3 regions of the Marinomonas pontica genome follow, and region 3 is predicted to be linked to each of the others. Evidence: predicted binding sites of a transcription regulator. Region 3 holds the regulator's gene; each other region holds the start of a gene.
The links. The regulator LexA, encoded in region 3, represses DNA repair genes until DNA is damaged. The targets are predictions, from matches to a motif close to TACTGTNTANNTANACAGTA.

Region 1 (10,428 bases), 1.1 Mb from region 3:
CTGCTGAACTGGCTCCCGCTGACGCTGCATTTCAGGGCAAACAAACAAGTATGCGTGCCCTTCATCCAGCGCTTGTTCAAAAGGCCGCATTAATCGCCCTTGCTGAATATCATCCATGACCAAAGGCGTTCTTCCCAATGCCACCCCTTGGCCTGCAATGGCAGCCTGAACAGCCAAATCTCCGCGATTAAAGCTTATCCCCCGAGATGCCTTTATCCCTTTAGTATTCGCCAGCAGCAACCATTTTTCCCACTCTGCATACGGACTTGAAAAGCGCCACTCTGAATCGTCATTCAACAAAGGAACTTGAGCCAGTTGGCTAGGCTCACACAAATCACGTTGCTTCGCAAACGCTGGGCTGCAAACAGGAAAAACTTGATCCTTCATCAGAGGAACAATATAGCCCTTTGAACTATGCACATGGCTGTGCACGATCGCCACATCGATTCGATCCCGCTGGAAATTGACTTCTCTGTCATTCGCCTGAATGCGTAATTGCAAATCTGGATACGCTTCTTGCAAACTCCCTAACCTAGGGATCAACCATTTTGTTGCAAACGACGGCATCACTGACACCGTCAAAATATTAGAGGTTTCTTCTTCTTGTAGCTCTAAGATCAGGTCACTTATTTCAGTAAAGCTATGATTAAGCTGCACCGCCAGTCGCACTCCTGCCACCGTCAACTCAAGCCGTCGATGGTAGCGAACAAACAGCGTCACGCCCAACCGCTCTTCTAACTGCCGGATTTGCTGACTGACGGCACCTTGCGTTAAATGCATCTCTTGCGCGGCTTTAGTAAAACTTAAATGACGCGCGGCTATCGCAAATGTGCCCAGACCAGCCAATGGAATAGATTTCATACAATCACCAAAGTAAGACGACCTCAGCTACTGCAAGATCGTAAAGAAATACATTTTCAGAAATACAATTAAAGCGACAAAAAATCAATTCGGCGGATATTGATATAAAAAAAGACGCGATAAGTCGCTATTTTCAACAAAACCAGAAAAATTAATTAAAAAACAAACTCAGCAAAAAATATAGAAGCCAAAGCCTGCTTATTTTGCATTAATTCAACTAATCCAACAAATCAATTTATATCGTTTGTCATCATGACTTAAAAAGCTAGAATACCTTCATCTCTTAGGTTGAACAGCGACCTAATATTTACCGATACAGCCCTAACTGTATCGCCTCTAAATTATGTCCCACAGCATAATTTAGGCGAGTTTCACCATTCCCCACAGGATGATGTAATTCACAACTGCTAGTTACTTTTGTTGAAGCCGGACCTTTGTCCGGCTTTTTTTTGCGCAAAAAATACAACCAATGATGGTGACAAAAAATGGCCAAAAAAAACGGCGACCTAAAGGCCGCCGTTGAATAACACATTAAATGTGTCCGGTCATTTCTTAAGCTGCTTCGTTCTCAAGCAACTCAACATTCGTAAAATTTGCTTGGGCTAGCTTCTCCATCAAGCGCACAACCTGACAGCTGTAACCGTATTCGTTATCGTACCAAACGTACAAAGTCGCTTGATTACCACGAACCTTGGTGGACAAGGAATCCAAAATGCCCGCTTGCTGAGAGCCAATAAAGTCAGAACTTACTGCGTCCGCTTCTTCACTGAAACCAATTTGTCCCGTCAATTCAACGCTGTTAGACGCCGCTTTCAACAATTCATTGATGGCTTCAACCGATGTTGCCGACTTCAAATTCAGACTCAATACAGCGATCGATACGTTAATCACAGGTACACGAATCGCACTGCCGCTCAACTTGCCTTCTAATGAAGGAATCGCTTTAGAAACCGCTTTCGCTGCGCCTGTTTCTGTCATAACCATGTTCATGCCAGCAGCACGACCACGGCGGTCACCTTTATGGATGTTATCGATTAAGTTCTGGTCATTGGTGTAAGCATGAACAGTCTCAACATGACCCGACTCAATGCCATACTGCTTTTCCAGTACAGACAAGATAGGAGTAATGGCATTGGTAGTACATGACGCAGCAGAAACAATGCGATCGGCATCAGTTACGTCACCATCGTTAACGCCAAACACGATGTTTTTCATTTCTTTGCCAGGAGCCGTCAGAACAACACGCTCGATACCAGGACGGTTCAAATGAACACTCAAACCATCGTGATCGCGCCAGCGGCCTGTGTTATCAACCAACAATGCGTTATTGATACCGTATGCTTGATAATCAACCTCAGCAGGGTCTGAGGCGTAAATCACTTTGACAGTCAAACCGTTAATGATAAGAGACTGATTTTTTTCGTCGACTTTTACCAAGCCTTCGTAAGTGCCATGAACAGAGTCGTATTTCAATAAGCTAGCGCGCTTAGCAAGATCGTTGTCGCATGCTTTACGCACAACAATCGCTGCCAATGCCATACCTGGAGTCGTGTGCCCAAGAGTACACATACGACGAGCCAATAGTCGCCCGATACGCCCAAAGCCATACAGCACAACAGGTGTTTCAGAACCATCGCTCGATTGGTTTGCCAATACAGACGCCACATCGGCTTCAGCGATCAATTCTTCTAACTCAACAACGGTATGAGACACGCCGCTTGCTAATACTTGCTCCAACACTTGATAGACTTGAACAAGATCTAATTCAGGATGCTGGTCAAACGCAGCCATCAGACCAGTAACAGAATCCGCCATTAAGGTGTTGCCTGCTAACTGAACTTTTACCGCTTTTTCACGACCAAGTTTACCCAAAAGAGGAATCATAGATTCTGCTTGTGAAAGTGCCTGTAACCAAGTGCTTGTCATTTTCTGCCCCCGAAAAAAGACTTTGTAATATCAATATGGGCGCAGTCTAACGGCAGAATAAGGCAAAAACAAATTGTAAGAAGACTACAAAAAACCTTTAAAAACGGGACTTTAGGGTGTTTTTTTATAGAAATAACGAAATAACGCGGAAGGTCTAGAAACTTTACTACATAATGCGCCGTTTTCGCCAAGCATTGCCACTTACGACACCATTATGTTGTAATTTCGCAACAGAAACTGACAGGAAATTTCATGAATTATTTTACAAATGCCGCTTTCTTTCAGCCAAAACACCTAAAATACAAAAACAAGAAAGGATAAAAGCAGGCCGATAGATCAGATCTATATGAGTAATTCCCCAGTACACCAAAGGCTGACTCCACAAAGTTAAGAGACCATACCCGAAAGTACACATCAAAATGAACGCCACCACTCGGGCAATAAACACCCAAGAAGACACTAAATTTTTCAAAAAGCCATTCACCTTATCGCCATACACAACCAAACAAGTGGCAACCAACGCTAAGGAAATGTCTTGTAAGTGCGGCTGAATAAAATACGCCAAACGCAAATTAAGGTCTAAAATAATCATATACAACTAACTACATAAAAAACGAGACAAACACTACTTCTGACGAGACAAGGCTTCCACATCAATTTGCCCAGAACGCGTTGCCACTTTAGGCTGTTCATCCACATACAAGATAGAAACATCGTACGTCGTATTACGAAAATCAATGGAGGTGCCATCACTAAAGTGCCACTTTGAACGCCCAAGGCCATTGTTTAAAAAACCTTCCGTTGGAGCGCCGTATTTTTTCCCCAACAACGTCCCCAAATTCTTACGCTTTTCGTTACTTTCAACGACACCAGACAATAAGACTTGGCGAACATAACCAGAACGATTCGAATAAATGGTAGCATTCGTCACACCCAAAATTCCTTCAGGCCCCAAACTGTAAGTCATCACACCTTGTTTGTAAGACGGATAACTACTCAGCCCCATTGTATTTAGCCGGCTTTCTAATTGAGACAGACTCAAATCATTCAACGGCAAACCAAACAACTCAGCCACCGTCGAAAATGTCGAACTTTCCTTATTGTCCGCTGTTGCAGCCATCGCCTCACCGTAGGATAAAGCAAGTGCGAAGACAATCAACATTGAGGCCACTTTACTGAGCATTTAATCTTCCCTATTACTGTCTCTCGATTCAGTTTGGCGAGCAAAAAACACCAAACCTGATGTATAATACAACACCATAAGCCCCTTCAATTCAAGGCGCTCCAACACTTTATTTACTGAGGTAACCCATGGCACTTGTAATCGGCATTACAGGCGTTTCTGGCAGCGGAAAAAGCCGTCTGTGTTCTCTTTTAGCAGAAGACCAAGGCGACAAGATTACCGTTCTGTGTCAAGACAGCTTCTATAATGGATGCGGCAGCATAGACCCAGACGTTTATAATTTTGACGATCTAAGCTCGCTTGACCTAGAAAGCATCACGCTTGCGATCCATAACTGCAAAAACCGCCAGCAGCCAAATGAAATCCCCGTTTACGATCACTCTCAACATAAGCGTGTTGGTTATCGTAATCTAGAGCCCACTCATGTGGTTCTGGTTGAAGGGCACATGATGTTCCAAGACCCAGGCATTCGCGACGCTGTGGACTACCTACTGTATGTTGATACCGACATGGACATCGCTATCGTAAGACGCTTGAAGCGAGACATTGCAGAGCGCGGACGCGATGTGAATGAAGTGACCAGCCGCTACATGCGCCATGTCCGTCAAGCATCGCTGAAGACCATCGACATTCGCAGCAAATCGGATTTCATTATTCCAAACAACAAAAGTTTTACCAATGCCGCTAACTTACTACGCAGCTACATTGACTACTTATTAAAAGAAAAAGGCGCTAAATAAGCGCCTTTTTTACTTGAAGCAGCTATCGCTCAAACACGTTTATTTCTTAATATCATCGAAAAAACGTTTCACACCATCAAACCAACTTTTTTGCTTAGGAGAGTGATCGGTTCCTTCTCCCATGCTTTCTGCCAGTTCCGTGAATAACTCTTTTTGACGTGACGTTAAGTTCACCGGCGTTTCTACCACAACCTTACAAATCAAGTCACCAACTGGACCTCCGCGCACAGGTTTTACCCCTTTATTGCGCAAACGGAACAACTTACCAGACTGACATTCAGCCGTGACTTTTAGACGCACACGCCCGTCCAATGTCGGCACATCGATTTCCCCGCCCAATGCGGCGGTAGTGAAACTGATGGGCACTTCACAATACAAGTTAGCGCCATCGCGCTCGAAGATATTGTGAGGCTTAACAGAAACCTGAACAAACAGATCACCCGCTGGACCGCCATGTGTTCCCGCTTCGCCCTCACCTGACAAACGAATACGGTCGCCCGTATCGACACCAGCTGGGATCTTAACGTTAAGCGTTTTATATTCTTGAATACGACCTTGGCCATGACAGTCGTTACAAGGGTCGCTGATCACCTGACCGGCACCGTGACACTCTGGACACGCCTGCTGCACAGAAAAGAAACCTTGTGACATGCGAACTTGACCAGCACCACCACAGGTGCCACAAGTTTTCGGCGTCGATCCTTTTTTCGCACCAGAACCGTCACACGTTTTACAACCAACGAGTGTCGGAATGCGAATTTTTTCTTCACAACCCCAAACCGCTTGCTCAAGATCCAGCTCTAACGTGTATCGTAAATCCGAACCACGACGAGTACGGCTCTGTCCGCCGCCACCTCCGCCGCCAAAAATATCACCGAACACATCGCCGAAAATATCGCTAAAGCCACCTGCTCCCGCGCCGCCACCAAAGCCGCCCGCTTGACCATTAACGCCTTCATGACCAAAGCGATCATAAGCAGAACGTTTTTCGTCAGAAGACAAAACTTCATACGCCTCGGCAAGTTCTTTGAACTTATCCAGCGCTTCTGGGTTGTCTGGGTTTTTATCGGGATGGTACTTATTCGCTAAAGAACGATAAGCTTTTTTAATGTCTTTCTTATCCGCGCCTTTGGCCACCCCAAGAACGTCGTAATAGTCTCTTTTGCTCATCGCAGGCATTCCTGAATTGAAAAGTCTGAATTTAAAAATATTCTGTATCTAAGATAGTCTGAGCGGAAAAGCGTCAAGGGAAAGATATGCCACTGCGTGCTCATCAATCATAGATAGTGTAAACAGCAAAGCACGGTTCAAAACCGTGCTTGCCATAAACGACCCTGTTAATCAGGGCAAAATAAGGGGTTAACGCTTATTTTTTGTCGTCTTTTACTTCTTCGAATTCTGCGTCAACCGCATCATCCTGAGATTTAGCTTGCTCACCTTCAGCAGGTTGAGCACCGGCTTCAGCTTCTGCGTACATCTTCTGAGCCAAAGAACCAGACGCTTGAGTCAACGCATTGGTTTTCTCTTCGATCTTCTCTTTGTCGTTAGACGTTAATGCTTCTTCAAGCTCAGTAATCGCTGTTTCAATCGCTTCTTTTTCTTCCGCTGTTGCTTTGTCACCAGCGTCAGTCAATGTTTTGCGTGTTGCGTGGATCATGCCGTCAGCTGTGTTGCGAGCTTGAACAAGCTCTTCAAACTTACGGTCTTCTTCCGCATTCGCTTCTGCGTCTTGAACCATTTTTTCAACTTCTTCATCGCTTAGACCAGAAGAAGATTTAATCACGATAGACTGCTCTTTACCGGTTGCTTTGTCTTTCGCAGAAATGCTCAAGATACCGTTGGCATCGATGTCAAAACTTACTTCGATTTGAGGCACACCACGTGGAGCAGGTGGAATGTCAGCCAAGTCAAAACGACCTAGAGATTTGTTTTGAGACGCTTGCTTACGCTCACCTTGCAATGCGTGGATAGTTACCGCATTTTGATTGTCTTCCGCTGTAGAGAATGTCTGAGATTTCTTAGTCGGAATCGTCGTGTTTTTCTCGATCAACGCCGTCATCACACCCCCCATTGTCTCGATACCTAGAGACAGAGGTGTAACGTCAAGAAGAAGAACGTCTTTCACATCACCAGACAATACCGCACCTTGGATAGACGCACCGATGGCAACCGCTTCGTCAGGGTTCACGTCTTTACGTGGCTCTTTACCGAAGAATTCTGTTACTTTCGCTTGCACCAATGGCATACGAGTCTGACCACCAACCAAGATAACTTCGTCGATATCAGAAGCAGAAAGATCCGCATCTTTCAGAGCTTGACGGCAAGGCTCAAGAGACTTCAACACGAGCTCTTCAACCAAAGACTCCAACTTAGAACGTGTCAATTTTACGTTCAAGTGTTTAGGGCCAGTCGCATCAGCCGTGATGTAAGGCAAGTTAACTTCTGTTTGAGAAGAAGAAGACAACTCAACTTTCGCTTTTTCACCCGCTTCTTTCAAACGCTGTAGCGCAAGAGGATCGTTGTGCAGATCGATACCAGATGTTTTCTTAAACTCTGCCGCTAGGTATTCGATAACGCGCATGTCGAAATCTTCACCACCTAGGAAAGTATCACCGTTTGTAGACAATACTTCGAATTGCTTCTCGCCATCTACGTCAGCGATTTCGATGATAGAAATATCGAATGTACCACCACCAAGGTCATAAACCGCGATAGTAGAGTCGCCAGAGCTCTTGTCTAGGCCGTAAGCCAAAGCCGCCGCTGTTGGCTCGTTGATGATACGTTTCACTTCTAGGCCAGCGATTTTACCCGCATCTTTTGTTGCTTGACGCTGAGAGTCATTGAAGTAAGCAGGCACGGTGATAACCGCTTCAGTGACTTTCTCACCTAGGTAGTCTTCTGCTGTTTTCTTCATTTTCTTAAGAACTTCAGCTGAAATTTGTGGTGGCGCTTTCTTGTCGCCTTTCACTTCTACCCACGCATCGCCATTGTCTGCAGAGATGATTTTGTAAGGCACCATAGAGATGTCTTTTTGAACCACGTCGTCTTTGAACTTACGACCGATCAAACGCTTAACAGCGAACAAAGTGTTTGTTGGGTTAGTAACCGCCTGACGCTTAGCAGACTGACCAACCAATACTTCGCCGTCTTCAGAGAAGGCAACGATAGAAGGCGTCGTGCGATCGCCCTCTGCGTTTTCAATAACGCGCGCTTTCTCGCCATCTAGAACAGCAACACAAGAGTTCGTTGTACCTAAGTCAATACCAATGATTCTACCCATGGTTTGTATCTCCAATAAATTCGTTTGTTACAATGATAATTCTGTATTTGGGTACGCTTAAAAGTATTTCAAGCGTCCAGTGTCAAAAAAATGACAGTATTTTTAAGCGGCGCTTGAAACCACGACCATTGCTGGGCGCAAAAGGCGGCCGTTAATGGTGTAACCCTTCTGCACAACATCCATAACAGTGTTGGCTTCTAGCTCTGGGTTCGGCACCATAGTGATCGCTTGGTGTAATTCTGGGTTGAATGGTTCGCCATGTGGATCAACCACTTTAACCTCAAAACGCGCCAGTGTTTCTAGCAAATCTTTCAGCGTCAATTCGACACCTTCACGCACAGGATCAGATTCACCTGTGTCTGGCGCAGAGGCCAAGGCACGTTCAAGATTGTCTGCAACGTTCACAATGGATTTAGCAAACTTTTCTAAACCAAACTTGTGCGCTTTTTCAACATCTTGTTCAGCACGACGACGAACATTTTGTGCGTCAGCATGTGCACGAAGCGCCGCTTCTTTATACTGAGCGACTTCTTCCAGCGCTTTTGCAAGCTCTTCGTTTTCAGTAACTTCTTCCAAAACCTCTACTTCAGGTTCTAAAAGTTCTTCTACTGTTTCGTTCTGCGTCTCGCTGTTCAAAACTTGCTCCGCCTCTAGATTAGGATTTTTTTGCTGCTCACTCATTCTTCAACTCCAAATAACAGAAACAATTCTTTGTCTGTGCTGCTTATATGGGGACAGCTTTTGACCTTTCAACACTATGGCCGCATAAATTTTATGGGAATTAAATTTATGCCTGCTACTTGTCAAAAAACAACCAAGTACTGTATAAATAACCATATAAATCTATTCTCTAATTGGAGCACTCTATGCTGACAAGCATCGCTATTTCCAACTTCGCCATTGTTGAATCCCTAGAGCTGGAGTTCAAACAAGGCATGACTGTGATCTCTGGTGAAACAGGGGCGGGCAAATCCATTATGGTGGACGCCTTATCGCTTTGTTTAGGGGATAGAACTGACGCCGCCGTTGTTCGACACGGCGAGAAAAAAGCCGACATCAGCGCCAGTTTCGACATACAGCACTACCCGCATGTTTATAAGTGGCTTGAAGAACGCGATCTAGAACAAGATCAACACTGCATTTTACGCCGCGTTATCAGCAAAGAGGGTCGCTCCAAAGCCTACATCAATGGCCGTCCATGCACACTTAGCGACTTAAAAGAGGCCGGCAGTCAACTGGTCGACATTCACGGCCAACACGAACACCAATCGCTACTCAAGAAGAACGCACAACGCCAGCAGCTTGACGAATACGGCCAATTGACCGAGTTGAGCAAAAAAGTCAGCCAGCAATACACCACATGGCGACAGCTCAAAGAAGAGTTGTCCGCGATGCAAAACCGCTCATCTGAACAAGACGCCAAAGTTCAACTGCTGTCTTACCAAGCACAAGAACTTCAACAATTGGATCTAAAAGAAGGCGAAATCGAAGAACTAGAAAACGAGCAAGCCTTTTTGTCCAACATTGCCGACTCACAATTCAAAGCCTATCAAGCCAGTGGCATTTTGATCGACAGCGACGAAGGCAATGTATGCTCTTTATTGCATCAAGCCATTAACAGCGCCAGCCAGATTCGTCCGGCCACCAAAGAACTGGAAAACGCATTAGAAATGATGAATGTCGCATTAATCCAAGCCCAAGAAGCCGCGGACAGCCTGCACCATTATCAAGACACATTAGAGCAAAATCCTGAACGCCTTGGCGACATAGAGATGCGTTTATCTGACATTTACGATACCGCTCGCAAACACAGAACCCTGCCCGAAGGATTATTAGCGTTGCGAGAAAGCGTAGAAGCAGAGCTAAACAGCCTGCAAGGCAGCGAAGAAAGCCTAGAGTCATTAAAGGAAAAAGAAGAGCTGGCTTATGAAAAACTCACCGCACTAGCCACCACGCTGACAGAAAAGCGCATTGTCGCCAAAGACGACCTTGCCCAAAAAGTTGAAGAGCAAATACATGGTCTGGGCATGCCACATGCTCGCTTTTATATTCAATGCCAACCACTCAATCAAGTCACAGCCAATGGCTTTGAGGACATTGAATACATGATCGCGTCCAACCCAGGCCAGCCAGCGCAACCACTGCGCAAAGTGGCTTCTGGCGGTGAATTGTCTCGTATTAGTTTAGGCATTCAGGTCGTTACCGCACACACGTCGATTATTCCGACACTGGTGTTTGACGAAGTAGACGTAGGCATCAGCGGTGGTATCGCGGAAGTCGTTGGCCGTATGCTGCGCTCCGTTGGCAAACGCGGCCAAGTATTTTGCGTAACTCACTTGGCGCAAGTCGCCGCGCAAGGCAACCAGCATTTACGAGTCAGTAAACTGGTCGAGAACCAAGCCACGTCCTCCAAAGTCGAACAACTCAAGGATCAAGAC
Region 2 (10,428 bases), 930 kb from region 3:
ACCTTGGGTCACACGAACCGCTTGGCAAAGGTTGGTTTTACCAGACTGACAGAACTTACACTCGCCACATTCTGCTGTGTAAAGTGGAATAACGTGATCTCCTACTTTGAGTGTCGTAACGCCTTCACCAACGGCTTCAACCACACCCGCGCCTTCGTGACCTAGGATAGCAGGGAAAATACCTTCTGGATCTTCGCCCGACAAAGTGAACGCGTCTGTGTGACAAACGCCCGTCGCCACCATGCGAACCAGTACTTCGCCTTTTTGTGGGTCTTGAACGTCCACTTCTTCGATTTTAAGTGGTTGGCCTGGGCCCCAAGCAACTGCTGCTTTACATTTCATTGCGTTCTCCAAAGTGTGTGTTATTCAGTTTCAATGCAAACAGTGTAGACGCAATTGATTACTAGGATAATGCCCAATTTAGAAAATGATTATTGCCATACAGCAACAATCCTCTTTCACTTTATAGGAAATACGGTAATCTGAGCGTTTGGACATAAGGGGGATACAATGAAAAACTGGGAAGCCATGGAAGCGTTTGTCGAAGTCGTCCGACAAGGCCGCTTTTCTGCCGCCGCTGTTAAACTCAACGTCTCTGCCTCTCACATCAGTCGTTTAATTACTCAGCTGGAAGCAGAACTGGGCACCACCTTGCTGTTCCGCACCACAAGACGCATTCGCTTAAGTGAGGCAGGCGAGCTGTATTACCAGCATTGCCGTGGTTTGCCAGAGGCGCTAAGCAGTGCTGAAGAAGTGATTTCATCGCTAAATCAAGCCCCCATTGGCCCGTTTAAAATGACCTGTGCCACCACCTTTGGTGAACGCTATATTGCGCCACTAATGAACGATTTTTTGTTAGGTCACCCAAAGATCGAACTGGACTTTCATCTCACTAACCGTGCAGTCGACTTGATCGAAGAAGGCTACGATCTTGCCATTCGCATGGGCGCCATGAAGGATTCCAGCCATTTGTCACGCCGCCTGTGCGATCGAGTGGAATACCTTTGTGCGTCTCGGGAATACATCGACCAACACGGCATGCCGCATACGTTGGCGGAACTCAACAAACACAGCTGCTTAATCGGCTCAAAAAATCATTGGCTGTTTCAACAAGACGGACAACGCAAAGAAATGAAAGTAAGCAGCAACTGGCGCAGCAATTCTGGCCCTGCTTTACTGGATGCCGTGCGAAAAGGTTTGGGGATCGCTCAGTTGCCAGATTATTACGTGGCCGACGACCTAGCCAGCGGAAAACTCATCCCTTTACTGACTCAGTACCAATATCCATACAGTGGCGTTTGGCTGGTGTACCCAAAAGTTCGTCAGCCTTCACCTAAGTTACAAAATATATGCGATTACTTGATCCAACGTTTTAAGCAAGATCCGCCTTTTGCCAAATGATACTCGTATGTTTAAATACCCAACGCGCACGTATTTTACGCAGTGCATTTCTAACCATAACGCACCATTAAGCGAAGCCCATGTTTTCACAAGAAGATCTCGTACAAGTTGCCCGTCAGACAATGCCATTTGGAAAATACCAAGGCCGTGTTTTGATCGATTTACCCGAAGCCTATTTATTGTGGTTTGCCCACGAAGGCTGGCCGAATGGCAATTTGGGACAGTGGTTACAGCTGGCGTTGGAAATCAAAATCAACGGTTTGGAAAAGTTGGTCGATCCTCTGCGTAAACCTGCCGAGAAAAAACCAAACGAGCCAAAAGTTCGCATCCGCTTTGATGACTAAGCAGTGGTTTTAGATCGAGGGAAGACATAATACAACACGCCGTGATCTTCTTTGTCAAAAACAAACCCTGCGCGTTCGGAGGCCTTAATAGACGCAATGTTGCCAACTTTGATTTCCGCCAACAAGGGGTCTTTGAAGTAGCCAATGATGGTCGATAGCATCTTCTGTGCAATGCCTTTTCCGCGCGAATCAGGCGCCACAGTCCACGACAATTCCCAAGCATCCGCCACGCGATCTGCTCGGCACGTTCCGACCGCTTCACCGTTCATTTCGGCCACCCACAAACGACGCACCTCAGGGTGACGCAAAGAATTCTCGAGCCACACAAGGTGTTCCTCAAGAGTAATTTGATCCATATGATGAGAAGCCATACGTGTTTCTGGATCATTACGCCATGACAACAGTTTTTCTGCATCAGCCATTGTTGCCGGCCGTAAACACACTTTATCTGCCATAAGAAACCTTCCATTAGTTCAAATGTAGAAGACAGTTTGGTAGGAGTATACACCTTTATTTCCTAACGACAGCCAGTGCTATTTTTTACCACATTTTATATGGCATTTATCCTACCAAAAGGTACAAAAGTTGCTTATTTTTTTTGAGTCACAAAAAACGATATTTTCCCTTTAAACAAACAGGACACACCACCTAATGGACATTAGAATTGATGATTTATCTGGTTCAGAAATCAAACAATTGCTTACCGAACACCTTGAAGACATGTTTGCTGTATCGCCGCCAGAATGCGTATTTGCATTGGATTTAGACGGCTTAAAAAAGCCCAACATTACCTTCTGGACAGTGTGGCAAGACAGTCAATTGCTCGGTTGCGGGGCACTGAAAACGTTAGACGATACACACGGTGAAATTAAGTCCATGCGCACCACCAGCGCCGCGCGCAACAAGGGAGTTGCCTCAACCCTACTTCGCCATATTCTCGATAACGCGAAACAAAAAGGACTCAATAAGATTAGCCTAGAAACTGGGTCGCAAGATTTCTTTGCGCCCGCTAGAAAACTCTACGCTAAACACGAATTCCGTGAATGTGACCCCTTTTCAGATTACAAGCTAGATCCTCACAGTGTTTTCATGACCAGAACACTCTGAAAAATTAGCCATCACAGTTTCGCTGTTTATTCGTTCAAACTGTGCATTACGGGCGATTTATAAGCCCGTTAGACTGCAAGGATACGTGGCAGACCAAAAAGAGAGCGAACATGAAAACGATCGGCATCATTGGCGGAATGAGTTGGGAATCCTCCGCCTTGTACTACAAAACCATCAATGAGTTAACCAAGCAGCGCCTTGGGGGATTACATTCCGCCAAGGTCATTTTAAACAGCGTGGATTTTGCTCACATTGAACGTCTGCAGCACCAAGGTGACTGGGAGCAATTGGGCGATATGTTGGCCAATGAAGCCACTCGTCTGGAACGCGCCGGAGCCGATTTTCTGCTGATCGCGACCAATACCATGCACAAGGTGGCAGATGCTGTTCAAAGTGCGGTGCAAATCCCTTTATTGCATATTGCCGATGCGACAGCCAAAGAATTGGTTCAACAAAAGCATCAAAAAGTTGGCTTTATTGGCACACGTTATTCTATGGAAGACGATTTTTATATTCGACGTTTAGAAGAGCAATACGGGTTGGATGTCATTACGCCATCGAAACAAGACAGGGACAACATTCATAAAATTATTTACGACGAATTGTGTCTCGGAAAGATCCTTCCTGAATCGAGGGAAATTTACATTGATATAGTCAATCGGCTTAATGCCGCAGGCGCAGAAGCCGTCATTGAAGGGTGCACAGAAATCACCCTATTATTAAAGCAAGAGCACGTTGCCGTTCCCTTGTTTGATACGACCTACATTCACGCGCAGGCCGCCGTGGACACAGCATTGGAATAAGTGATTAATCACAAAAAAAGCCAGCGCGAACGCTGGCTCGTTTTCATTATTTGGAAAGGGAGGAACCAAATAAAGAAACCTGATTCTTTAAACACTAAATCCCACCATGGGTTAATTTTGCAGGATCCAGCAAGGCGAGCAATTCTTCTCGACCAAGATCGGTCTCTTCCTCCGCCACATCCACAACCGAGCGACTTTCTTTATAAGCCCTTTTCGCAATGTCAGCGGCTTTTGCATACCCAATAATGGGATTTAATGCGGTAACTAAGATCGGGTTACGATGCAGCGCTTCATTCAATTTATCCTCATTAACGGTTAAAGTCGCGATGGCATTATCCGCCAATAGCTGCCCACTGTTGGCCAGTAACTTGATGCTGTTTAACAGGTTTTTAGCGATCATTGGCAACATAACATTCAATTCAAAATTACCCGATTGACCGCCAATTGTGATCGCCGCGTCGTTACCAATCACTTGCGCAGCCACCATCGCTGTTGCTTCTGGAATCACAGGGTTCACTTTGCCCGGCATAATAGAAGAACCTGGCTGTAAAGCTTGTAGACTAATTTCACCTAATCCCGCCAATGGCCCCGAGTTCATCCAGCGCAGGTCATTGGCGATTTTCATATAGGTTACGGCAACCGCTTTTAACTGGCCAGATAACGCAACGGCGGTATCTTGAGAACCAATTAAAGCAAAAAAATTCTGCCCCTTAGTAAACGTCACTTTGGTTAAATCAGACAGTTCTTTAGCAAACAACACGGCAAATTCAGGATGAGCATTGATCCCCGTGCCCACCGCCGTCCCACCTTGGGCAAGCTGAGTCGTTTTGCTTTCTAGATACGTTAAATTGTCGATGTTATCTTGCAGTTGCGCCGCCCAAGCGTGAAAAGTTTGATCCAATCGAACCGGCATGGCGTCCATTAAATGCGTTCGACCTGTTTTCGTGTACCTCGCGAGCGCTGTGCCTTTCTCAACAATAGTGTCCTTTAAATGCTCTAAAGCAGGCAGCAGATGACCTGTTAACTCTAACGTCGCGCTGATATGAATAGCGCTCGGGATAACATCATTACTGCTTTGCCCGTAATTCACATGATCATTCGGATTAACCACTGAACCATAGTAACGACTCGACAAAGTTGCAATCACCTCATTAGCGTTCATATTCGAGCTGGTGCCCGATCCCGTTTGAAATACATCCACAGGGAAATGCTGCATTAGATCGTCGGCGTTGAGCAGCTCATCACAGGCATTTTGAATGGCCTTGGACATATCGGGCGTAATGCATTCGAGTGTTTGGTTAGCACGAGCGGCCGCGGTTTTGATTAAAATTAGAGAGCGAATAAAGGCTTCAGGAAGTGGCTCGCCACTGATTGAAAAGTTGTTAATGGCACGTTGCGTTTGGGCGCCATAGAGTGCATTTTCTGGGACGTCTAACTCGCCCATACTGTCTTTTTCAATACGCATTTTCATCGGTTGGTAATGCCCCTATTGTTCAAAGGAAGAAATAAAGTAATGACTCAGAATCCGTAAACTGTGTTCCATTTTGAAATAGTTTTTCGCATCTTGATAAGTAACGATCAAGTGCTTTAAATGCGACAATGGTTGATACACCTTGTCTAAACAGGTCTGACGCCAATGAGGTGCAACGCGGGTGTCGCATACCGTATCCAGCAAAACATTGAACACACGCTGATGCAGCAAAGTCGCATCGGTGATGCTCAAACGCTCGGCATATTCTTCCGTCAGATTCAAATAATGATAGAGCACTTCGGGAGAGTCCGCACATTGCCCTCCTTGAATGGTTTGTTCGAGCACTGAAAATGGCACTAGATAATGACTCATTGTTTCGCCCCTTGAATTCACATCAAAAAATATAAATGATAACTATTATCAATAATGTGCATGAAGGCAGGATCTGTCAAGGTGTTGATAACGATTCTTATTAATTTTTGATAATACGTCTGTTTGCTTGATTTCAATCAGCAAAATAAATGCCCAAAAACGCAAAAGCCCCTGCTACCTAATTGGGTAACAGGGGCTTCTCAGAGGAATACTTTTATTTTGTATTCAATGCGTCTGGCTATTAGTGATGATGACCACCCACGCCGTGCGCATGACCATGTGCGATTTCGTCATTCGTCGCCTCACGCGCATCTACGATTTGAATATTGAATGTTAGGTCTTTACCAGACAATGGGTGATTCAAGTCGACAGTGGCATGTTTCAAACCAACCTTAACAACCGTTACCTGACGCATGCCTTTGTCTGTTTGTACCATGGCAACCATACCGGCTTTCCAGCGCTTCGCACCTTGTAGATGTTTTACTGGCACTTGTTGCTGACGATCTTCATGACGCTCGCCATACGCATCAGCGCATGCCACCGTCACTTCAAATTCGTCACCAACGGCTTTGCCTTCCATTGCTTTTTCAAGCCCTGGAATAACGTTGCCGTGACCATGCAAATACGCCGCTGGATCTTTACCCGCAGACGTTTCAATTAGCTCTTCGCCATGACGCAATGTGTAGTGAAATTGAACGACTTGGTTGTCTGCAATCGACATGATGTTTCCTTAGTATCTGGTTATGTAATATTCGGGCATTATAGTGATTATAACGCCACTTACCTAGACTCTTATTTGTTACTTTCTCAAAACGACACTGCCACAAAACAGCGCATTATTTAAAAAATGGACAGTTCTAACGAGTCTTCTTTAATTATGATGTCTTTCACCATAGAGGCCGCTGTTTTTTCGAACGGTGAATGATTCAGCACATAAACTGGGTGTTCATCAAAGTACTGAACCAAAGCTTTTTCAAAATCATCATGCAAGGAGCCCAATGTGGAGCGCAGCATTTTATCGTTAAAACTGGAGCCCTCTACCTCAATTTTGGTTATTTTTGGCGCCACCAAATACAAACGGTCTTCTTCAATACGCACCCCCGACTCAAAAGACGGATTGACCTTAGTCGTCAAGGAAAAGGTCTGCCCAAATGCCGACAGCGTTCCCGTCATATTGCTGGTCAAATCAACCAGCACCAAACCGCCATCGCGTTCTGTGAAATCAATGTGGGCGGCGGTCACCGTCAAATCGAGGTTTAACGTATTGCTGTCTAACGTTAATTCAATGTGGTTTTGTTGTGGCTGAGCAAGTTGCTTTGTGACTTCTTCATTGACCTCGTTTTCAGTAATGCGAAAGCTGTTACAACCCGAGGTAATCAGCGTGGTGGACACCAACATTAACAACATAAAGGTACGCATCAGTGTCATTATTTATTCTCCACCGTCTGTTGGTTTGCAAGTCGATTGGCATACCAAAAAGCCATAAAATCTTCCGTCACTTTTTGCTCTATCTCGACCGCCTCATCTGTTGGACAAAAAAGAGAAATGCTAAACACGTTGTAACCTTCTACCGTAGTGGTAATGCGAACACGTGGTTCCGGTCCTGAAATTTTAATGTCCAATCGTTTTTCAATCAGGCTGTTATAACGAATAGCCACATCATGAAAATGTTCACTGTACTCACGAATTTTGTCCAATATTTGTTCTTTAATGGTGAACAAATTCACCTCGTCTGTCGCACGCGAAATAGAAAACGTATGCGTGACATAACGACGCATATAGTTCAAATTTTGAACCGTTTGCAGCAGCAACACACTGTTTGGCACCACTGTCGTTCGTCCTGTGTAAGCGTAGCTGCCGCCCTTCAAATCCACTTCAAACAACGTGGTCGATAGCCAATCACTGTCGGTAACTTCGCCTTCATAATTGGCGATCCGAATCCAGTCTCCAACCTGATAGGGTCGCGTACTCGCTCGATAAAATGCGCCAATGATACAGGCAATAAATTCCTTAGTAGCAATCACCAAAGCCACCATAAAAGCAGCAATAGATATGGCAATGTTTTGCAATTCCGACGACCAAATCAACACCAAACCAACCACAAGAAAAAGGTTGAAAATGTTATCCACCGTGTTGATCCGCTGACGTTTTTTATCGTGTTCAATATTCTGATGAAGGCGAATCGCACGTTTCGTATAACGTCGCACAATATAGGACAATAAAATCCAAGCAAGCGTCAAAACGATCTCAACGTGATCCATTAAAATTGAAAGGTCTAATTGGGAAAAATCAACGGGCATAAAAAGTGTTTCCTTTGTCAAGGGCGTAACTTTAACAACCATTGTTCAGATCAACAAATAAAAGCACTAGACAAAGAGGAAAATTATACTGTACATTTATACAGTATTATTTTTCAAGAGGTGGATCATGCCTGTAATTATCAAATATGTTGTAGAACGCGATGGAATCGAAAAAATGACGTTTACTTCAAAAGCCGAAGCCGATACATACGACAAACTTTTAGACACGGCGGAAGCCTTATATGACTTATTGGATCAAAGTCATTTAACGAAAGATCATGGACAAAAAGAAGCACTTTCTATGTACCTTGCTGAAAACAAAGAATCGTTGCTGGACATTTTAAGCAATAAAAAGAAAACAGCTCAAAAAGCGAAAAAGCCAAGCCCAAAAGCCACCAGCACACAACTAAACTTGACAGAAGCGACCGCTAAAAAAACGCTGGAAGACTTGGTTATTGAAACAGACGAAGACATTGTATACAGCGAAGAAGACAGCGCGGCTGTATTTGATATGGATGATACCAATGACTTCCAAGAAAGTGATGCCGCATAAAGCGGCATTTTTTCTTAAATAAAAGAAAAAATCATGCAATATTTCTCAATATATCGAATATTTATTGCACAAAAAAACCTAACCATGATGCAGACCTAGAAAAGTCTAAAATTCCAATCAAAATCAGATTGATTTAAATCACTATTGTGCAAAGTAATCCCTCCATTTAGCGATTCACATTTCGTAACATTTAGTAAATAATTAGTAAGTAAATTGACTAATAACTTTCGAAATGGGAATAAAACCGATGCAGCTAGCGATAATTCTATTGCTCATTGCCACTCTTAGTGTGTGCTCGATGTATTACATCTACACTTACCGAGGAAACATTCGCTATACCAGCTGGTCAGAATATTTCCGCAAAGGTTGGCCTATTTTTGCCCCATTAAACTGCTTGTTGTATTTGTTTTCGTGCAAAAAAGTCCGTCGTCCTATTATCGATACATTGCAATACAAAGAACTGGACGTATTGCGTGACAACTGGGAAATTATTCGTGACGAAGCCCTTGCTCTTCAACAACAAGGCGACTTAGAAAACATAAATAAGCCCGGCTCAGATGCCTATTACGACGTTGGGTTTAGAACCTTTCACAAATACGGATGGCGTAAATTTTACGTGAAGTGGTATGGCTACACTCACACATCGGCGCAAACCATGTGTCCGAAAACCACTGAAATTTTAAGCAAAATCAAGAACATAAACGGAGCAATGTTTGCATTTATGCCTGCTAATTCCGAACTAACACGCCACCTTGATCCTGTTGCCTGTTCACTGCGTTATCATCTGGGACTCGAAACACCGAACTCAGACGATTGCTTCATCAATATTGATGGCGAACAATACGCTTGGCGCGATGGCAAAGACCTTCTGTTTGATGAAACCTATCTGCATTTTGTTAAAAACAACACAGACCAAAGTCGTTTGATTTTGATGTGCGATTTTGATCGCCCAGTTAATCCACTCGGTAAAATCATTAATTTTTGTTACAAAATACTGATGCGCGCGTCCATCGTGCCGAACACCAGTGACGACAAAAGTGGCCTCGCGAATAAAATATTCAAAACAGTCACACCGCTGCTAGAGCAAAGCAAAGTCCTAAAGCAAACCAACCGTAAAGCCTATAAACGCCTAAAATACACAGTCAATAGCCTATTACTGCTGGCCATTGCAGGCATCATTGTGGGTGTCGTGCAGTTAATTTCTTGGTCATTCTTTTAACCGATTGAATCCGTTTAGTATTAAAAGGGAGAGCAATGCTCTCCCTTTTTTATCATGCCCACTCGCCTAGTTATTTTCCTTTCAGATTACACAATTCACAGAACAATAAAGAACACTCTTTTGGCTTATACTATGACGTCTTTCACCGCCCCTGACCTCTAGGCTCGCTATATGAAACCTGCCGCTTCACCAAATAATACTGTCGATAAAAACATGCTTGGCGTGTTTCGTTATAGCCGTCGCGCCATTGATTTGGTGTGGAAAACCTCCCCAGCGTTAACCATCGGCTTGGCGATGGCGACTCTAGTTGCCGGTGTCACGCCAGCCGCCATGGCGTATGTGGGACAATTGATCGTAGATGCCGTCGTGGCAGCTATGGAAAGCTACAAACAAGACCAAGTCTTGCATTACCAAGCCGCTCTCAGCTACGTGTTATTGGAAGGCATCTTGGTTTTAGTCATTGCTGCCGCACAACGCGCTTTAACCGCTCAGCAGGCCATTTTACAAGGATTATTAGGCCAAAAAGTCAACTTGCTGATCTTAGAGAAAGCCCAAAGCCTAACACTCTCGCATTTTGAAGATTCAGAGTTTTACGACAAATTAGTTCGTGCTCGCCGTGAGGCCTCCAGCCGCCCGCTTGCTCTGGTGAATAAAACCTTTGCCCTGCTACAAAATGCCATTACGTTATCCAGTTTTGCGGTCTTGCTGTGGCACTTTTCGCCGTGGGCGTTGGCATTGTTGATTTGTGGCGCTTTGCCTTCTTTTATCGCCGAGGCCAAATTTTCTGGTGATGCTTTTTTAATGTTTCGTTGGCGCTCCCCCGAAGTGCGCCAGCAAAACTATTTAGAAACGCTACTG
Region 3 (10,428 bases):
ACCGCTCACCAATGCCAGCACTCGCATCCGCTATCAACTTATCTCCAGACTGTATAGCGCTCAGCACGCCAGAGTTTTGACTTGTGACAAAAGCCACAACATTTTGACCCGCTGGCAAACCTTCGATAAATCGTCGAATACGTGGAATGTCCTTAGCATCCATTTGCGCCACAATTTCAAACTCAGTGTCTTTGGCATCAGCCGACTTCACTTCATCTAAACGCACCATCACATCACCTGCGCCGCGACGATTAAGATACAAAATCTGGTAAATACCCTGATTATTTTGCACCACCAGCAAATATTGACTTTGATCGGCACCGTAAAGCAGATAATCACCAAAAAAATTGTTCGCCCATGCATTACTGCTACCACAGCCACGGCTTTCGCATTCAAACAACACATCACGACCACCTGATAGCATTTGAGCACGATAATGCGCGTAAACATCAGGCAGCAGAGCATTTCTGTTAACCTTATAAAGAGAGGAAAAGTAATCACCTTGCAAACGAATAACAGATTCCGGCTCCCATCCGCTGCCAGCTCGGCGAATTTTACTCAGAGGTATTTCCACTTCCTGATCGGACTTAGTACTGCTTTTTACGAGCTGAGCTTCACGATAAGGCTCTAATCCAATAAAGCCAGCAAAAGACGCATTACTGCAAAACAAAAACACACAAAACATCGCACGAAACGTGTTCATAAAACCTTCCTCTCATCCCATTCAAGATGGATTAACACTCTAATTTTGATCAATAAAGCGTTGAATTTCAGTCGCCACAGAAAGACAAGTGTCTGGCTCCAGGTGAAAATGGTGATTTCCTTCCAACCATTTCAATTTAATCCATGGAAATTGAGCGGCACGCTTTTCCACCAACGGATGATCATTTTGATAAATACCGCCTTTTGCGACCAAAGCCAGCGTTGGGCACTTAATCTCTTTTATAAAAGCCTCTACGCTTTCCTCATCCATACGAAATGGCGACGGGAAAGTTAATTTGCCATCATGACGCCACACCCAATCATCTTGCGCATTTTGCTTCGCACCACGCTCCACCAGCATTTTAGAGGCATCATGCGACAATGAGGTAAAACCTTCCATACGAGCCTTAATCATAGCGTGCTTACTTGAATAACACGTTTCCCTACCTAGCCGATACTTCGCCATTTTATTAACGGCTCGTTGCAAAGTAGCCACTCGGGTCGAAGGAGTACCGCTTAGTGGACCCATGTTATCAAGAACAATCAAACCACGGATTTTGTCAGGAACGACAGCGGCAACCAACATGGCGACGGCCCCACCCATACTGTGCCCCACCAACCAAACACTCTGTTTAGATTGATTCAAAATAGACACAACGTCCAAGACATAGTCCCATAAATGATAAAAACTGCCCGCAGGACGATGCATAGACAAGCCATGCCCAGCAAAATCTAAAGCAACATGAGAAAAATCAGACAAATGAGGAGACAAGCTAGAAAAACTGGCCGCATTATCCAACCAACCGTGCAACGACAACACTTTTAGATCAGAGGCTTTCTTTGGTAACCACTGCAAACCAGACAATTCGGTATGCGCAAGCTTATACACAATTTCATTTTCCATAGCTTTAAATCTTCACCAACATCAAAATTTTAACTAAATAGACTACGAAGGAGATTCACTCCATCGAAACTGGCAACAGGCAGCCGCAAAAAGCTCACCTTCAACAGCGGCTAATGTGGCCGTGGTCATAGCAAAACTTACTGGAAGAGGCTCATCGACCAAAAAGTCCACAAACTGATGAGCAAATGGCTGATGAGTAACCAACAAAATAGAGTCGTAAGGTTGCTCATTCAACCACAGCGCAACGTCCATGTATTTTCCATTTGGTGTTATGAATGGACAGGTGATCACTTCAGCAGACACATCAAGGTCTGCTAACAATATTTTCGCCGTTTGTTGAGCGCGCACATAAGGACTGACGTACACGACATCAAACACCTCTGACTTAGCCTTTAATGTGCGAGCAGCCATTTTAACCTCTGCCACACCCAACTCAGTCAATTCCCTCATCTCATCACGATCATAACCGTAAGGCTGCGCATTACCGTGACGCAAAATAAAAAGGCGCTTACGCTTCGTCATCCAACGTCACCTGCGGCCAAGGTTGAAACGGATAAGGCTTTTCTTCTGTTTTATAAGACATGAACCAGAAAATTTGTTGGATAAAAGAAGCCATTTGCTTCAACCACGACGACAACGTTTTTGGCTCATGCTTTGAACCCAGCTTGATAAGGCTAACCAAAACAAGCAGCACACCAAAAATGGTCACGGAGATATTCAACACCACCCAATACAACAACATAAAAATTACACGAAACCAAAAACCTTGATCAGCATACCCAGGCTTAGACATTGTCATTCTCCTCATTTGTCGCGAATTCGACATCCCATTTTTGTTCACCTGTCATCATCGAACCAATCAACGATTCCAGTTTAGCATTCTCAAACAGCAGTTTAGATAAACCTTCAGCTAGCGGCATATAAAGGCCATGTTTATGAGCTTCATCCACCACCATTTTTAACGTATTCACCCCTTCGGCCACCTCGCCAATACCACCGACAGCCTCTTCTAAATTTTCACCTGAACCAATAGCAAACCCAACACGATAGTTACGGCTTAGCGGGGAAGTACACGTGGCAATCAAATCCCCCATACCAGCCAAACCTAAAAACGTCATAGGATTGGCGCCGAAATGCACAGCAAAACGGCTCATTTCCGCCAAACTACGCGTCATAATCATCGACATGGTGTTCTCACCAACATTCAGTGCTTTGGCCAAACCACATACAATGGCATAAATATTCTTTAGAGCCCCTGCCAACTCAACACCTTTGCTGTCTCTATTTTCATACACTCGAAAGGAAGGAGACTTCAATAATTCGATAACGCGCTGACGAACCAAATCATCAGAACTGGCAATCACCGACCCGGTCATTTGGCCTGCCGCAATTTCTTTCGCCAAATTAGGGCCGCTCAAGACACCTATTTTTTGCGTAACAGGATTTCGACGCAAAACATCACTCATAAGTTCAAAACGATTTGGATTAAATCCTTTTGTGGTACTGATTAATATTTTATCTGCCGTTAATAATGGCTCAATGCGCTTAACGACTTGCTCAAACGACTTGGATGGAATCGAAACAAAGACGGTATCGCTATCACGAATTGCCTGCTCAAGATTACTGGTTGCTAACAACTCTCTATGCAATGGCGCATTCGGTAAATAACGGCTATTTAGGCCGGTTAAATTAATTTCTTCTACTTGTTCTTCATTGCGCATCCACTGACTCACCTGATGGCCATTTTTCGCCATTATATTTGCCAATGCAGTGCCAAAACTTCCACCACCTAATACACACACCGAATGCTTCATATCATTTCTCTTTGTAAAAAATCGTCAACTAAACTACGACGAACAACTAACTTCTAAAGACTTACCCCATTCAGGTGCTCGCTGGGCCAAAACATTGGACTCAGGGTGCTCCTCGAATGGCGAATTGAGCACGTTCAATAGCCTACGAAAAGGGAGATAATCACCACGCTCGGCAGCTAAGATAGCCTCATGAGCCAAATAGTTTCGCAGTGTAAACTTAGGGTTAACTTTCAGCATATCAAAACTGGTTTGCGACCAGTCCACATCAACCATTGCTAGCCTCGCCGCTTGATAACGCTCTACCCATGTTCGCAATCGCTCTCTATCCACCACTTCATCCAGCAATGGTTCACAGTCATTTGCCTCTAAATGACTCAACAATCGAAAGAATACAGTATAGTCCAGCTTTTCTGCGGCCAAAATGGTCAACAAATCAGGCACTAAATCCTGCATAACCTCTACAGAATCCAAGCCCATTTTTTGCATCATTAAAGTGTCGTAATGGGATTGAAGCTCAGGCTCATAGCATTGCAAGATAGCTATCAGTTGGTCACGCTCAAGGTACTTAGAAAAGCATCGCATTAGACAATTAAGATTCCAAAGCCCAACGCCAGGTTGACGCGAAAAAGCATAGCGCCCTTCGTGGTCAGAGTGATTGCACACCCAATTAGGCTCGTAGTCTTCCATAAAGCCATATGGCCCATAATCAATCGTCTCACCCGTGAATGAGAAATTGTCTGTGTTCATCACACCGTGCTGAAACCCAACAGCTTGCCACTTAGCGATCAATCTAGCAGTAAGCTTGACAACTTCCGTCAACATACTTACCAAGGGCAATTCGGCTGCCAAACAGTCAGGATAATAATGCGTTAAACAGTAATCGATAAGCTGATCCAGCTCTGCATGCTTACCTTGATAGAAGAAATATTCGAAATGACCGAAGCGAATGTGCCCATGGGCGGTTCGTAGTAACATTGCCCCTGCTTCTGGGGTTTCTCGATAAACCGCTTCACGGCTATCATAGAGCGCCAAAGCACGTGAAGAAGGCACCGCGAGTGCAGTCATCGCCTCACTGGCCAAATATTCACGCATACAAGATCGCAACACAGCGCGCCCATCACCGCGACGAGAAAAAGGCGTGGGCCCAGCCCCTTTCATATGTAAATCATATAAAAGGCCATCTTGACCGTACACCTCACCCAGCAAAACGCCTCGACCATCACCAAGTTGCGGCGAGAAGCCTCCGAATTGATGCCCAGCGTAAACCATACTCAAGCTCGATTTTTGCGGCAACTCTCCACTCAAAATGCGTTTGGTTTCAGGGGATTTAATATCGACTGACAAAAAAGCAGCAAGCGGTTGATTAAATTCAACCAATCGCTGCTCAAGAAGTGGCTGGATAAGGGTTTCCGAAGAAAACGCCTCACCCAAGCTTGCAAAGTGGTGTTCTAACTTCATTTTATCTCACTTAAAAGTAAGTGATGTTTATTGAGACGTATCAACCATGTATTCACAACGAATACTCTCGCCGACAACTTTCTCAATTTCAGGAATCATAAACGCATCGTCTTCGCTGGCAAAGCTGACTGATTTACCTGTTTCTCCACCACGCCCTGTACGACCAATGCGGTGTACGTAATCTTCAGGGTCTTCAGGCAAAGAATAGTTCACTACCAACTCCACATTGTCTACGTGAATACCACGGCCAGCCACATCCGTTGCAACCAAGACTTGAATCACACCATCTTTGAAATTTTTCAGCGTCTTGACGCGTTTATCCTGCGCCACTTCGCCCGACAGAATTGCGCAGTTTATATTCGCTTTACGCAACCGTTCATACAAATCACGCGTTTCATCACGACGGTTTGCAAAAATAATGGTGCGTTGTCCGCCATTTTCCTCAATCAATTGTTTTAAGACTGGCCATTTTTGATCCGCTTCAACGGTATAAATCACCTGATCAATATTTTGGTTGGTCGCTTCTTTTGGGACCACCGACACTTCCTTAGGGAAGTACGTCCACTGTTGCGCCAACGCCTGAATATCTTTCGGGAAGGTTGCACTAAACAACATAGTTTGACGAGTCTCTTTATGAGGCGTCATACGAATAATGCTTTTCACATCCGGAATAAAGCCCATCGATAGCATACGATCCGCTTCGTCCAACACCAAACACTCAACTTTACCCAACTGCACTTTACGGCTGCGAGCAAAATCCAACAAACGCCCCGGTGTGGCTACCAAAATATCGACGTTTTCGGTTTCCAAAGCAATTTTTTGCTTCTCGTAACTCAACCCACCAACCAAAGTCACCACATTCAAGTGACAGTTAGTGGTTAACTTGATCGCTTCATCCGCAATCTGAATGGCCAATTCTCGTGTCGGCGCAATAATTAAACCACGCGCGAAATTGTTTGGTCGCTTTTCTTCCAGCGGATAATCAAGAAAGTCACTAATCATGGCGATTAAAAATGCCGCCGTTTTACCCGTCCCCGTTTGCGCCTGACCAATAATGTCATAACCCAACAAAGTCATTGGTAGCGTTTCCGCTTGTATTTCGCTGCAGTACTCAAAGCCCATTTCAGCAATGGACTTAATAACACGATCCGGAAGGTTTAAATCATGAAAACGAAGCTTTCCTTCCACTTCTGCAACCGGAAAATCTTCTATGGACCAAATATGACCTTTTGCATTGCTTGCAGACACTTTTGCGTCACTTGAATTTGTGGCGGTTTGTTTGGTGCTGCTAGATTCATCGCCATTGCTTTTTGGGCGTTTGTTAGGGCGACGAGTACGCTTAGGTTTTGTTGAGGTTTCTGATGGCACTTCTTGGTTTTGGTTTTCCATATTGGAATCTATACGCTTCTATTGTGTTTTGAGGTTAATTATTTGTGCATGGAGTGTACCTAAATGATACGGTTTTATCACCCTTTGCTTACGGTTTGTTAAATCACTCTTATTGATATCGATAGGGTGGCAAACTGTTAATCAGTTGCGAACCGTATCGTTTTGTACGCAATCTTTTGTCGAGAATGTGTATTTCGCCTTTATCACTCTCGCTCCTCAACAATCGGCCGGTCGCCTGGACCAAACGCAAAGAAGCATCTGGGATGGTAATCTCCATAAAAGGGTTGCCGCCACGTTTCTCAATCCATTCAGCCAAGGTCGCCTCTACCGGGTCATCAGGCACAGCAAAGGGGATTTTCGCGATATAAACACACGTCAAATAATCACCAGGCAGGTCAACCCCTTCTGCAAAACTGGCAAGCCCTAATAACAAACTTCCTTTTCCATCATCAATACGCGACTTATGAGAGTCTAAAATAACCCGCTTAGACTGCTCACCTTGCATTAACAATATTTCCTGCAAAGAAGGCGAAACGGATTGCGCAACGTCCTCCATTTGCCTACGCGATGAAAACAACACCAGACTGGCCTTATCAACATCCACATGGGTATTCAAGTAAGCAACAATTTCAGCGGTATGCTGCTCAACACGGTTAGGCTCGTGTTCCATATTTGGCACAACCAACACTCCATTTTCTTTAAAATCAAATGGGCTAAGCACACGCAAATATTCACTTTCTCTAGGAACGCCAGAACGCATATTAAAACGATGAAACTGATTAAGCGCCGTTAAGGTTGCCGAGGTTACGACCGCCCCGAAACATTTATCCCAAAGCTGCTGCCTCAATGTGTTGGCCGCCAAAATAGGCGAAGCACCAAGTTCAACATCCTGCTCCATGCCTTGCCCAGAAAGCACCAACCAACGAGCATTAGGCGGGAAATTTTCATCGTCTACTGTAGAATAAAGGCGCCACAAACCAACACACTGCTCTAATCGTCCAAGCACAACCCCTAAAATCGGCTGCCAAGTCTCTGCCGTTTCAGGGGTAACGCCCATACCTTCGTTTTGTTTGGTTTTTTTGCATTCATCTTGAATACTTTCAATATTATTAAACAGCTTCTGATAAGAGGTTTGTAAACTGTACGCCAATTGACGTAATTCATCTGGAATTTGACCAAATTCAAAGCGGTGCTGGTTATTTTCTTGATCCAAGCCCAAACCTTGAATATAAGGAGCTAAGCCTTGCTGAGCATATTGTATGAAGTTAACAATACTCTGTATCTGCTGAGGTATTTTTAATAATAATTGGCCCGTCAAGCTCACATCATCTGTTAGCTCTTGTTTCAAATTGACAAGATTTTTTTCGAGTTGGCGCAACCAGGTAACGCTTTGCTGCAACCTCACCTCATGACGAAAATGACCTATCGCCTTATCAGGAAGGTGATGCCCTTCATCAAAAACATAAATGGTCTCTTTAGGTGGAGTGAGAATAGCCCCTCCCCCTAATGACAAATCCGCCAGAACCAAATCGTGGTTTGCCACAATCACATCAGCCACTTCAATTTCAGCGCGCGCTTTAAAAAATGGGCACGCTGAATAATTTGCGCAATTTCGGTTGGTGCATTGTTGATGATCGGTTGTTAAACGACGCCAATCCTGATCACGCACAATGCCGGTCCAATTGTCTTTATCGCCATCCCAGTCACCTTTTTGCAGGGCAGCATCCATTTCTTGATACAGCACTGTATTCACATCATCAGAATGAAGATGTTGCTCAAAAAGACCAGCAAACATGTCGTCCATTGCTTGTTCTTCAGCGCTTAAAAAACCTTCAAGATTATTTAAGCACAAATAACGCCCACGCCCCTTGGCGAGCGTATATTTAAAACTAAGCTCCGTGTGCTCAAGCAGGTTTGGCAGTTCCTTGTGAAGAATTTGCTCTTGCAACGCCACTGTCGCGGTTGAGATTATTAATTTAAGGCCACGGGCTTTCGCAATGGGAATAGCCGCAAGACAATAAGACAAGGTTTTACCTGTCCCTGTACCTGCCTCAATTACCGCAACGTGTTTTTCATCAAGCCTTTCACCTTCTGAGCCTTGTTTTATGTTACCCAAAGTACGCGCTATTGCGCCAATCATTTGGCGCTGGCCAGACCTTGGTTTATGGGACTTCGCATCTAACGACGCTCGGTATGCAAGTTGAATTTGATTTTTTAGTTCGTCTGAAAGCATTTATATCATTGAGTATAGTTAGGAATGCTGTATATAATAACAGTAACTGTATAAACAACCAGATAACCTATGATTAAATTAACCAAAAGACAATCTGACGTACTAGAAACCATTCGCGAATTTATTAATGAAACGGGGTTTCCACCTACAAGAGCAGAAATTGCGCGTCGACTTGGGTTTAAGTCCCCTAACGCCGCAGAAGAGCACCTAAAAGCCCTCAGCAAAAAAGGCGCTATTGAAATGCTATCTGGCGCCTCACGCGGCATCCGCTTAATCGACAATGAGCCCATCAATGATACCTCTGACGATCTTGGCCTACCCGTTATTGGCAAGGTCGCAGCAGGTTATCCCATTTTGGCTCAGGAAAATATTGCTTCTCATGTCAACATACCTGCGACCATGTTTTCGCCACAGGCAGATTATTTCTTATCTGTTTCTGGCACAAGCATGAAAGACATTGGCATTATGGAAGGCGATTTGTTAGCCGTACACAAAACCACCACTGTTCGTAATGGCCAAATTGTCGTTGCCCGTATCGGTGACGAAGTCACCGTAAAACGATTTGAACAAAAAGGTCAAATCGTAAGACTGATTCCAGAAAACGAGGAATTCAGTGACATTATTGTTGACCTAGAAAGTGAAGAGTTTGCCATTGAAGGATTGTCCGTCGGTGTCATTCGACAAGGGCTTTGAGCAAAACGCTCAGCACTCTCGCCGCATCAACAAATAAAAAGCGAAGCTCATGCTTCGCTTTTTATTTGTGAACACACCTTACATTTTGGACGCAGCCCATAGGCTTAATGCAAAATTTTAGGGCGAAACTCTTCATCATCAAGATAATCCGATTCATCATCAAAGACAGAATCGTCTGAATACACAAAATCTATCCCCGCATGAAACATGTGCTTCGCCAACTCAAAATACCTGTCTTTTAGGTAGGATCGAGTGTCGTCCGAAATTTTCAATGTTGCCAGGGGAACGGTTTCCTCACCATCTTCACTGGCCGGACGCAGCACAATATCGCCGTTATCCAGCTCAACAATCTCTAGGTAGGATTCTTTCATATTCAATACTCTGATGACTCTTCTCTAAAACGTAACACCAATTCTACCAATTTGGCCAAGTAAAAACTAACGGATGCGCCCGCGTCACTTCCTCGACCGATCAGGTTATCACTCTGAACCACAGACGACGCTGCGATTTTACATTCAAACTGCGCCAAATAAGCTTGTTGCAGCTGAAAACACCAAGAGTCCTTGCGAGAAAAAAGCTCAGCCAATTCCGCAAGCACAGGAACGATGATCTGTTTTTTCTCGGTTTCAGCAAACAAAACATCAACATCCAGCGATCCAGACAGCGAATAGGTCAACGATACCTCTTTAAGAAGACCATTTAACGCGCTTCTTAGCTGAAAAAGCGCAGAGCTCTCTAAACCTACTTTTAGCCACGCCTCGTCACTGTCTTGACTTTGCTTGATGAAGCGCCGCGCAGTGTCCAGCTTTTGATTAGTTAAGCTGGCCAAACTCGCGCTACTCATTTCTTCTTACCTTCTTCAATAACCCACTTAGTGCCAACATAGAAGGCCTTCCAGCCCGTCGGCTTACCCTCTTCTTCCGTCATGACATATTGCTCTTTTGTCTTACGACTATATCGGATAATAGTAGGTCGACCTTCCGAATCTTTTTTAGGCGCACTGGCGAAAAAATGATATTTCGGGTCAATTTGATCCATATAAGGCAGCAACTCTTCAACTAACGGAGCGCGGGTTTCTCGCTTACGTGGAAATTGGCTTGCCGCCAAAAATAACCCCGTCGCACCGTCACGAAGAACATAATGATCCTCTACCTTTTGGCAAGCCAAATCGGGCATGGGAACAGGGTCCATTTTAGGAGGCGCGGCTTCACCGCTCTTTAGCAATTTACGCGTGT

Region 1: a site for LexA is predicted at 8,810-8,829, ahead of recN (DNA repair protein RecN). Genes of this name have one in related genera too.
Region 2: a site for LexA is predicted at 7,885-7,904, ahead of AABA11_RS03145 (YebG family protein). Genes of this name have one in related genera too.

What each region holds. Positions count from the first base shown of each region.
Region 1 covers NZ_AP027271.1:540,608-551,035, reverse strand. The annotation lists gene gcvA (transcriptional regulator GcvA) at 1-861, opposite strand, end outside; gene AABA11_RS02565 (glyceraldehyde-3-phosphate dehydrogenase) at 1,414-2,787, opposite strand; gene AABA11_RS02560 (DUF3392 domain-containing protein) at 3,050-3,379, opposite strand; gene AABA11_RS02555 (uridine kinase) at 3,413-3,970, opposite strand; gene AABA11_RS02550 (uridine kinase family protein) at 4,099-4,710, shown strand; gene dnaJ (molecular chaperone DnaJ) at 4,750-5,880, opposite strand; gene dnaK (molecular chaperone DnaK) at 6,077-7,990, opposite strand; gene grpE (nucleotide exchange factor GrpE) at 8,093-8,671, opposite strand; gene recN (DNA repair protein RecN) at 8,857-10,428, shown strand, end outside.
Region 2 covers NZ_AP027271.1:673,468-683,895, reverse strand. The annotation lists gene AABA11_RS03200 (S-(hydroxymethyl)glutathione dehydrogenase/class III alcohol dehydrogenase) at 1-342, opposite strand, end outside; gene AABA11_RS03195 (LysR family transcriptional regulator) at 511-1,401, shown strand; gene AABA11_RS03190 (DUF3820 family protein) at 1,482-1,745, shown strand; gene AABA11_RS03185 (GNAT family N-acetyltransferase) at 1,742-2,200, opposite strand; gene AABA11_RS03180 (GNAT family N-acetyltransferase) at 2,397-2,852, shown strand; gene AABA11_RS03175 (aspartate/glutamate racemase family protein) at 2,963-3,655, shown strand; gene AABA11_RS03170 (class II fumarate hydratase) at 3,750-5,126, opposite strand; gene AABA11_RS03165 (hypothetical protein) at 5,142-5,498, opposite strand; gene AABA11_RS03160 (FKBP-type peptidyl-prolyl cis-trans isomerase) at 5,740-6,219, opposite strand; gene AABA11_RS03155 (DUF1439 domain-containing protein) at 6,339-6,926, opposite strand; gene AABA11_RS03150 (mechanosensitive ion channel family protein) at 6,926-7,798, opposite strand; gene AABA11_RS03145 (YebG family protein) at 7,926-8,351, shown strand; gene AABA11_RS03140 (aspartyl/asparaginyl beta-hydroxylase domain-containing protein) at 8,599-9,570, shown strand; gene AABA11_RS03135 (ABC transporter ATP-binding protein) at 9,742-10,428, shown strand, end outside.
Region 3 covers NZ_AP027271.1:1,598,874-1,609,301, reverse strand. The annotation lists gene AABA11_RS07490 (DUF4892 domain-containing protein) at 1-703, opposite strand, end outside; gene AABA11_RS07485 (alpha/beta fold hydrolase) at 743-1,606, opposite strand; gene sixA (phosphohistidine phosphatase SixA) at 1,649-2,128, opposite strand; gene AABA11_RS07475 (DUF4389 domain-containing protein) at 2,115-2,399, opposite strand; gene AABA11_RS07470 (NAD(P)H-dependent glycerol-3-phosphate dehydrogenase) at 2,392-3,420, opposite strand; gene AABA11_RS07465 (protein adenylyltransferase SelO) at 3,454-4,878, opposite strand; gene AABA11_RS07460 (DEAD/DEAH box helicase) at 4,906-6,267, opposite strand; gene dinG (ATP-dependent DNA helicase DinG) at 6,377-8,500, opposite strand; gene lexA (transcriptional repressor LexA) at 8,570-9,193, shown strand; gene AABA11_RS07445 (hypothetical protein) at 9,298-9,564, opposite strand; gene AABA11_RS07440 (DUF6586 family protein) at 9,567-10,037, opposite strand; gene topA (type I DNA topoisomerase) at 10,034-10,428, opposite strand, start outside.